Regions from separate parts of the Sporacetigenium mesophilum DSM 16796 genome, predicted to be linked through region 1. Evidence: riboswitches for the same ligand, from Rfam matches in the RefSeq annotation. Region 1 holds a riboswitch; each other region holds the start of a gene.
The links. Region 1 has a riboswitch for cyclic di-GMP ahead of BS62_RS07710 (YveK family protein). Riboswitches for the same ligand answer to the same signal wherever they lie in the genome.
Positions count from the first base shown of each region.

Region 1 (3,292 bases):
CTATAAATATAGAATTTAACTCTTCTACACTTGCATATCTCCATAAGCTTTTGTAACATCTAAATGAATAAAGTACCCATATCGATACTGATGTATAAATAAGTAATGTTTTTTTCAGTAGTGCAACATACTCCATAGGTGGAGCCATATTAAAAGTAAGTTCTAGAGACAATATTGCTACTAAGTTAATTGAAATAATATCTAATAATACTAAAACAAATTGTCTTACTCTGTACTTGTCAAAAAAATTACCAATAGTATGATTGTCTTCTTCATACTCCAAAGATTTTACCGCTCCCATAATATCCCCCCTACTTTACTACCTATCTTTTATTTCTTTTATTTGTTTTTTTGTCTTTTTCACCATAGCTGTAGTAATAATATCCATAGTATTTACTTGCATCTAAATCAAGTTTATTAAGAACTACTCCTAACATCTTTGCATTTACACTATCTAATTTTTCCTTAGCTATTTTAGCTAGTTCTGAATCTACTTCATTAGATGCACACACCAATATAACTCCATCAGAATATGAAGATATTATAGCTGCATCTGTAACAGACCCAATTGGCGGTGAGTCTATAAAAACATAATCGTAGTATTCTGACAATCCCGTTACTAATGTTTTCATATTATTAGAACTTAGTATTTCCGATGGATTTGGTGGAATAGTGCCTGCTGTTAATATATCTAAGTTTTCTATTTCAGTTTTTTGTATACACTGAAAATATGGTTTTGAACCTATAAGAGCATCAGTTAAACCATGTAAATTACTTATATTAAATTGCTTGTGTAAAGAAGGTCTTCTTAAATCGCAATCTATTACTATAACCTTTTTGTCAAGTGCTGCAAATGATACAGCCAGATTTGATATTGTAGTCGTTTTCCCCTCACTTGGCTGAGCACTAGTAACAAGTATAGTTTTGATATCCTTATCTACATTAGAAAATGCTATATTAGTCCTTATATTTTTATATGCTTCTGATATATGTGACTTTTGGTCAACATAAGATGTAATATTATTCAACTTGCTACCTCCTATTCTTTTTACTTTCAGTATTAGGAACTATTCCAAGTACTGGTAACCCTAAGTGTCTTTCTATATCGTTAGGAGTTTTAATTTTGTTGTTTAGGTATTCTAGTAAGAATGTTAAGAATAAACCTATCATCATACCTAAAACAGCTGCTATAGCAACATTCATCATTTTGTTTGGCTTAATTGGATTTTGTGGTACTACAGCATAGTCCAAAACTTCAACACTGTCTGCCTTAGTTATTCTTCTAACTTCTTTTGTGAATATTTCAGGTATTTTGTTTGCTATTTTGTATGATAATTGTGGATTTGTATTTTGAACCTTAATGTTTATAATCTCAGTGTCTTTGACAGAAGAAATTGTAACAGCACTTGATAATTGCTCATATGTAACGTTCAGATTTAAATCATTTATAACTCTATCTAATACCTTTCTTGATCTTGCTATTTCTCCATAAGTTAATGCTAGCTTTTGATTTACCATTATATCATCACTTGTAATTTCTTTGTCTTCTGTAGTCTTAGATTTGTTAACCATTAATGTTGTTCCTGCTTCATATACTGGCTCTAATACATAAAAACTTACAATTCCGCTAACTAATGATGCTATAACAGTTATAAGTGCTATTATCCAAAACCTTTTTTTGATAATGTCTACGTACTCTCTTAAGTCTATTGTTTCTTCCATGTTCTTTCCTCCTATTTGAATTTATTAATTTGCATATTATTTTCTTCCTATCTATTATTATATAGGCTTCGACTTTATAATGCAAAAAAACCCACCTATCCATATTAAACCAGTGCTACTAGTATAATTTGAATGGGTGGGTGCACCACTAACTCCACATACTCCAGGTGCCCAGATACAGAATATGTTTCTTCGTTCCATTTCTAACTATTTAAGTTATTTATATAAAATTAGACATTTTTTTAAGTAATATGACCTTTTCCCCTTTAAAAGTATAACTTAGTAACGTACAGTTTTCAACAATTTGATGTCTCGGTATTTCGACACGAATTTACAATATGGCTTATTTAGAATTAACTGATTATTACAAAAAAAGAAGCACTATTTAAATAGTACTTCTTAATTATTATATAGATTCAACTATACTCATAATATCTTTTATTATATATTCTAATTTATTATCAACTTCTTCTTGAGTATTTCCGTTAGTTCCAAAATAAAACTTTATTTTAGGTTCTGTTCCAGATGGTCTTATAGCTATCCATGAATTATCTTCTAATATATATTTCAAAACATCCGACTTTGGTAGTTCTTCTATTCCTTTAGCATAATCATTTATTTCTTTCACATTTATATTATTAATAGAATTTATTTTGCTATTTCTAAAGTAATTCATTATAGTCTTTATCTTTTCCATTCCTTCAATTCCCTTAAGGGTAATTGACTTAAGATCTTCTTTATAATATCCGTATTTTTCAGAAACCTCTATTAAACCTTCATATAAACTCATACCTTTAGAATAATAATATGCTGCCATCTCCGCTATAAGCAGCGCTGACACAACTCCATCTTTATCTCTAGCATGGGTTCCAACTAAATAACCATAACTTTCTTCATATCCCATAACAAATGATTTTTCATTAGTTTGTTCAAATTCATGTATTTTTTCACCTATAAACTTAAATCCTGTTAAAGTATCTAGACAATCAACGTTATATGATTTAGCTATAACTGAACCTAACTCTGATGTAACTATAGTTTTTACTATAGTTGGATTATTTGGCAGCTTATTTTCTTTGACTAAATTTTCTATAACATAATTGACAAGTAGTGAACCTACTTGATTTCCATTTAAAACTATATACTCATTTTCTTTGTTTTTAACTACAACCCCTACTCTATCACAGTCTGGGTCTGTACCTATTATAATATCTGCATTTTCACATTTAGCTAATTCTATAGCTATATTAAAAGCATCTCTTTCTTCTGGGTTAGGAGATTTTACAGTTGAAAAGTTTGGATCTGGATTTTCTTGTTCTTTAACAACTATTATGTTTTCAAATCCTACTTCTTTTAAAGCTCTTCTTATTGACTTATTTCCAGTTCCATGAAGAGGAGTAAATACTATCTTAAATTCTTTGCCTACTTTTTCTATTATGTCTTTTCTTAAAGATTGACTCTTAACAGCATCAATAAATGCTCTATCTACTTCTTCACCTAAAATTTCTATCATTCCACTATCTATTGCATCTTGTTCATCAATAGTAGGTATTGTACTATAGTCATCTAT
Region 1 is NZ_JCANUR010000007.1:72,626-75,917, reverse strand. Features, by position in the region: gene BS62_RS07720 (polysaccharide biosynthesis protein) at 1-301, opposite strand, end outside; gene BS62_RS07715 (CpsD/CapB family tyrosine-protein kinase) at 324-1,028, opposite strand; gene BS62_RS07710 (YveK family protein) at 1,033-1,722, opposite strand; cyclic di-GMP riboswitch class II at 1,848-1,931, opposite strand; gene BS62_RS07705 (phospho-sugar mutase) at 2,129-3,292, opposite strand, start outside.

Region 2 (3,292 bases), on a different contig from region 1:
CAATAGTACCTCTTTATGAAGATGGTACTTACAAAGTTGAAGCAGATAAATTTGACGATCATGGTTGGAAACCTTTTGTAGAACTTGAAATAAAAGATCATAAAATTGCAAATGTAAATTTTGATTATATAAATGAAGCTGGTAAGTTAAAGTCTGAAGATGCAGAGTACAAAGCTAATATGGAACCAGTTGCAAAAACTTATCCAGAAAAATATATGCCTGAATTAGAAAAAGCATTAGTTGATAAGCAACTTATAGGTGATGTTGCAGCTGTATCTGGTGCTACACATTCTTCTGATAACTTCAAAGCATTAGTAGAATATGCTTTAGATGATTTAGCAGAAGTAGGTAAAACTGGCACTGCTTCTATGAGCATGACTGAAGAATAAAAAATAGTATATAAAAGTTATATTGTAATAGGGCGATTAAATAATCGCCCTATTTTTTAATATAAGGATATAATATAGTAGAAATAGTAAAAAGGATGTGACTATATGGATAATAATTATATAGAAATAGTAAAAATCTTAAAAGAATCAAAAAATACAGTGGTGTTAACAGGAGCAGGTATTAGTACAATGTCTGGAATTCCTGATTTTAGATCATCAAATGGAATATACTCAACTACTCCAGAAGTAGCTTTATCCAAAGGATATTTTTTAAGAAATACTGAGAAGTTTTATAAGTTTTTTAAAGAATTTTTCGTATTTAATAAGTTTAAGCCTAATATTGCTCATGAAATTTTGGCAAAATGGGAAGAAGAAGGCTATATTTCAAGTATTATAACTCAAAATGTGGACAATCTACATCAATTAGCTGGCAGTAAAAATGTGTTAAATATACACGGGAATGTTGATACTGGAACTTGTTTAATTTGTGGTAATAGTTATTCTCAAAATGAATATTTAAAAAATTACAAATGTGAATGTGGTGGATTAATAAAGCCAGACATAGTTTTGTATGATGAGAATGTACCTTTATTCTCTGAAGCTATAAATAGGGTATCTAGTTGCGATTGTCTATTAGTATTAGGTACATCATTAGTTGTGTATCCTGTAGCAAGCCTTATAGAATACATTCCTAAACATAGTAAAATTATTATAATAAATTATACAGATACTCCTTACACTAACTCTAATAAAGTAATTTCTATAAAAGATGAGATAGGCAAAACTTTAACTGAAATAGACAGTAGATGGTGATACATATATTTACAAGATATTATATAAAATATATAATAATTATATAGGACTAAAATTCGATAAAGGCAAACTTTGGGAAACCTAGGGACGCAAAGCTAAAGGGGCTAATTTTACACTTGTAAGTGTAATTATGCCAGCCAGTTGCCGAAGAGAGCATAGATGTGTGTCTATTAAAGCTATTCTTTTTGAATAGCTTTTTTAATTACTTTAAAGCTTTATTAATTCTTTTAGGCTATGTTAGACAATTGTGTGATTAATTATATAAAAATAGGTTATAATATAGATATCTGCTATGTTTCAATAAATTTTTAGAAAGGATGATTATATTATGCCTACAAAAAGTATGAAAGCCCTAGTAAAAAGTCTAAACAAAAATGAACTTAGAGACCTAATTTCTATAGCACAGGAAATTTTAAGTAATTTATTCAATTCGGATGAAATTAAAGATAATATCAAAGAAAGTAGATTTTCTAAGGGATATGAATGTCCTAAGTGCCAATGCAAAGAAGTTAATAAAAATGGCAAATCTAGAGGTAGACAAAGATATATCTGTAAGAGATGTCGTACTACTTTTGATGAGATGACACTATCTCCATTTTCTAGCACTAATTTGAGTTTAGATAAATGGCTAAAATATTGTGAGTTAATGATATTAGGACTTTCTATAAGAAAATGTGCAGAAGAAGTAGGTGTAGGCGTTAAAACATCTTTTTTTATGAGACATAGAATACTAGATGTAATTAATTTATCACTAAAAAATGATATTGTTGAAGGAATAGTTGAAGTAGATGAAGTTTTTTTAAGAGAATCCTATAAAGGAAATCACTCAAAAAGTACTACTTTTATTATGCCTAGAGAGCCTAGACAAAGAGGTAAAGGAAAGTACGATAAGAAAAAGAGAGGTATATCAAAAGAACAAATTTGTATAGAATCAGCCATAGATAGAAAAGGAAATATCCTTATGGGTACTGTGTGTAAAGGTAGAATAACTAAAAATGAAATAGTTAACTTCTTTGATGGAAAAATAGGCAAAGATGTTACTTTTTGTACAGATTCACATAAATCATATCCTAAGATAGATAAAGAACTTAAGGTAAGCTTAAAACAAATTCCTAGAGGAAAACAAATGATAGATAGCGTATATCATTTACAACATATAAACGCCCTTCATAGTGGATTTAAGAGATGGATACAGGTATTTAATGGTGTGTCCAGTAAATATTTGAACAACTATTTGGCTTGGTTTAAGTTTTTACAAATAAGCAAAAAGAATAAGAAATCTGATAGAATCAGAGATATGTTAGTTAATGTAGCAACTAAAGAAACTTATATTACTAGATATACTATAAAGAACAGACTTATTGAACTAACTTAAAATATAGTATATAGTATAATCAAAGTTTACAGTTGTATAAAACTTTATATTAAATATAATGGAGGGAGTGCTTAAAATTAAGGAATCAGTAAAATTCATAAATTATATATATAGTGCTATTATGCTTGCAATTTCACTATTTCTTTTTTTTACATTTAAAGAAAGCAATAAATTTATATTTTACTTTGCAACTTTTTTATTGTTCGCTTCAGGAGTAGTAATTGAGTGGACGTATTCTTTTTCAGATGTAAAACCTTTAAAGCTAAGCATTATTTTAACTATTATAGCTTTATTTATTCCCGTATTAGCTTTATATATTTTAACATTATTAAAAGTAAATGAGTACAATGCACCAATAGCAATTCTCCTAAATATTGCTATTGTAAATTACTTAGTTAGAAATTTAGAGTCAATAAAGAAGATATTTAATAAATATTTTACAAAAAATGATGAGCATCCTAATAAATAAAATACGTATTCTTTATATAAAACGCAACTAAATACTGTAACATTCCATCAATGTTATATAATTTGGTTGCGTAAATTGTGGATAATGTTTATAAATTAAGAATCACTTACTGTTAAAATTAATCAATAACTGTATCACATCGTATATATGTTCTAAATACTAGGATACAGTTATTTTTATTTTTTACTTATCACAGAATTGTCTAACAGAGCCTTCTTTTAAAATGAATCTTAGTTCGTAAATATT
Region 2 is NZ_JCANUR010000025.1:1,918-5,209, reverse strand. Features, by position in the region: gene BS62_RS14015 (FMN-binding protein) at 1-389, shown strand, start outside; gene BS62_RS14010 (NAD-dependent protein deacylase) at 495-1,202, shown strand; cyclic di-GMP riboswitch class I at 1,257-1,351, shown strand; gene BS62_RS14005 (IS1595 family transposase) at 1,531-2,577, shown strand; gene BS62_RS14000 (hypothetical protein) at 2,645-3,046, shown strand.
Region 2: another riboswitch for cyclic di-GMP. It lies ahead of BS62_RS14005 (IS1595 family transposase); the one in region 1 lies ahead of BS62_RS07710 (YveK family protein).

Region 3 (3,292 bases), on a different contig from region 1:
TAATATCTTTACAGAATCTCCTGCTCTTAAAGATATAGTTTTTGTGTTAGTATCACTACCATCTATATGGGCTTTAAGTCTTCTACTTTTTGCTAAATAAGCAGTATCATTTACATCAAATTCTCTTTTTATCATTGAAATCTCCTTAAGAATATGTTAATATAGTCTATTTTATCCATTATAAACGTTATTGATTCCAAAAGCAACTAATACCAATCCAACAATTATATTTAATATATTAATGAATATTGAATCTAAAAAATTATTAATAAAGCTTCCCAAAATTGAAATAAGTGTTAAGAATAATACAGTTGACAACACTGCTCCAAGTCCAAATAAATACATATTCTTTTTATCCATATTTTCTTGGGAGATCTTCGTAGAAAAAACCCCTGCCCAAAACAGTATTGTCAATGGATTTGATATAGTTAATAGCATTGTTTTTAAAAATACATTTTCTCCACTTTGATTTGATGCAAAATTCAAACTGGGTAGGATTTTAATTCCAAAAGATCCTACAATATTACTTAATCCAAAAACAATAAGTACAATAGCCCCAAAATATTTTATTAACCTTTGTCCTTTTTCATATTTATTTAGTACAGTTCCCATACCAAGTATTGCGGCAATTATATATAAACAATCAATAATTGTTACCCCTAATACCCCAGTCTCTGCTGCAAAAAATCCAGATGAAGCCGCAGTCTGAAAAATAAATAAACATATAGGTCCTACTGCTAACTGTAATAATATTCCAAACCTAAATCCTTTTATAATCATACAGTAGCCTCCTACCTATTAGCAACTTCTTTTAATGTTGATAAAACAATCAATGTATTAGATTTTCTAACACCTTTAATAGACTTCATTTTATTACTCAAAAAATCCTCTAACTCTCCTGTATCATTCATAAGAACCTTTAGCATATAATCATATTCTCCCGCCATATGATGGCATTCGATTACTTCAGAAAATTGAACAATTGTTTCTCTAAAATTTTGGATATTTGCTGTTTCATCAATATTTACAAATATAATTGCTAAAAGTTTATATCCCATTTTCTCGCGGTTAACCTTAATCGTATATTGTTCAATAATATTTGATTCTTCTAATTTTCTAATTCTTTCTGAAACGGCAGGTATTGATAAATTCACTTTCTTGCTAATTTCAGAAGCAGTGGCTCTGCCGTTTTCTTTCATAGACTCAAGAATCTTTGCATCAATAATATCCATATCTCAGCCATCTCCTCTTAATCAATTTAATTTATTATATAAATAATCCTAAAATTAGTAAACAAAATTAAGATACATCAATAATTTTTTAAGAATAATATGTTTTTACTTAAAATTTTATTAAATTATATATATTTATGTCATTATACTTAAAATCTTAAAGGTTGTTTTAATTCCTCAACTTGTTTAATATAGCAAAAATAAATTGATTTAAATATTACGTAAGAATATGCTTAGAAATAATATATTTTGATTTATATTGTTTCTTAATGGTAAATATAGTAAAATTATGTACAAGATATATGGGTCAATAACTTAATCAATATAATTAGGTAGTCACTTTTTGATTCTTTAAAAGTATAGAGATTTCCTAGTTTTAATTAGTAAGTTTTTAAATTCATATACCTAAAATAAATATATTATAAGTGAAAAAGGCAAATCATAGGAAACTATGAGACGCAAAGCCAAGGGCCTGAACCACGACCTTTATTTACGTGGATGGTAGCCGGTTGCCACAGGGAATATAGTTTTCTTATCTATAAGCCTTATTTAAGGTTTATCTTTTTCCCTATTCCCCTTTTTCGCGAAGAAAGGTAGGGTCATGCCATGAAGAAAAATTTTCTTCGAAGTTTTCTAATTTTAGTAGTACTATTGGCGTTTCAACTAGGATTTCCTTTGGTTAATGCATATGCATTAACTACCAACAATGACGTACTGCCGCCAAGCAACCTATCATCACAACTCATTACACCGAGTAATGTAAAGCTTTCATGGAACTCTGTTTATGGAGCTAATGGTTATAATGTGTATGGAATTATTGACAGTCAGCTTAAACTACTTGGAACAACAACATCAACATCTTATACATTTAATAGTCTACCAGAAGGCTCGTATAGATATGTTGTGTCAACATTAAGTGCTGACGGAGAATCAGGTCCATGTGCTCCTGTTTCAGTTGATATTGACTATCCAACTATGGTAGCACCAATAGCCATAACCAATAAGATACAAAATGGCAATGATATCGTCCTAAGTTGGCCAGTATCTCAGTATGCTGAAAACTACAACCTCTATCAAATTAATGAAGATGGACAAAAAACATTGATTTCCTCGGTAAAAGCGCCCACTTACACATTTACTAATGTAGATGCTGGAAATTATACCTATGCGGTTTCTGCGGAAAATTCCCTTTATGGTGAATCTTCAGTGTCAAATTCTACACAGGTTCAAGTGATTTTACCAACTATGACTGCTCCAAGTAACCTCACATACTCATTATCCAATGGTAATGATATAACCTTAAAATGGAATGCTGTTCCTTATGCAACATCATACAAAATATATAAGGTTATTGATGGTCAAAAAGTTCTTGCAAGCACATTAACTGGAACATCAGTTACTTATACTAATAGACAGGCTGGTGATTATATCTATGAGGTTCATTCCTATAGTAGTCGTTTTGGTGAATCATTAGATGGAAGTCAAACCAAATTTACTCTAGTTATGCCGACAATGCAATCACCAGGTAATTTAACATATACTATTACCAATGGAAACGACATCACCTTAAAATGGAATACTGTTCCTTACGCAACATCTTACAAAGTATATCAGATCATTGATGGTCAAAAAGTCTTAAAAAGTACACTAACTGGAACATCTGTTACGTATACTAATAAACAAGCTGGTGATTATATATATGAGGTTCATTCCTATAGTGATCGCTTTGGTGAATCACAAGATGGAAGCCAAACTTCCTTGACTCTAATACTACCAACAATACAATCGCCAGATAATTTAACATATACTATTACAAATGGAAATGACATTACTCTAAAGTGGAATGCTGTTCCTTACGCGACAGCTTATAAAGTATATCAGATTATTGATGGTCAGAAAGTTTTAAAAAGCACATTACCTGGGACATCTACAACATTGGCAAATATGCCTAGTGGTGATTATGTTTATGAAATCAATTCTTACAGTGACCGCTTTGGCGAATCTAATGATGGAAGTATTATTTCATTCTCAGTAATTCATCCAGTTATGCAATCCCCAAC
Region 3 is NZ_JCANUR010000003.1:119,127-122,418, forward strand. Features, by position in the region: gene BS62_RS04745 (hypothetical protein) at 1-135, opposite strand, end outside; gene BS62_RS04750 (LysE family translocator) at 172-780, opposite strand; gene BS62_RS04755 (Lrp/AsnC family transcriptional regulator) at 792-1,232, opposite strand; cyclic di-GMP riboswitch class I at 1,656-1,749, shown strand; gene BS62_RS04760 (OmpL47-type beta-barrel domain-containing protein) at 1,839-3,292, shown strand, end outside.
Region 3: another riboswitch for cyclic di-GMP. It lies ahead of BS62_RS04760 (OmpL47-type beta-barrel domain-containing protein); the one in region 1 lies ahead of BS62_RS07710 (YveK family protein).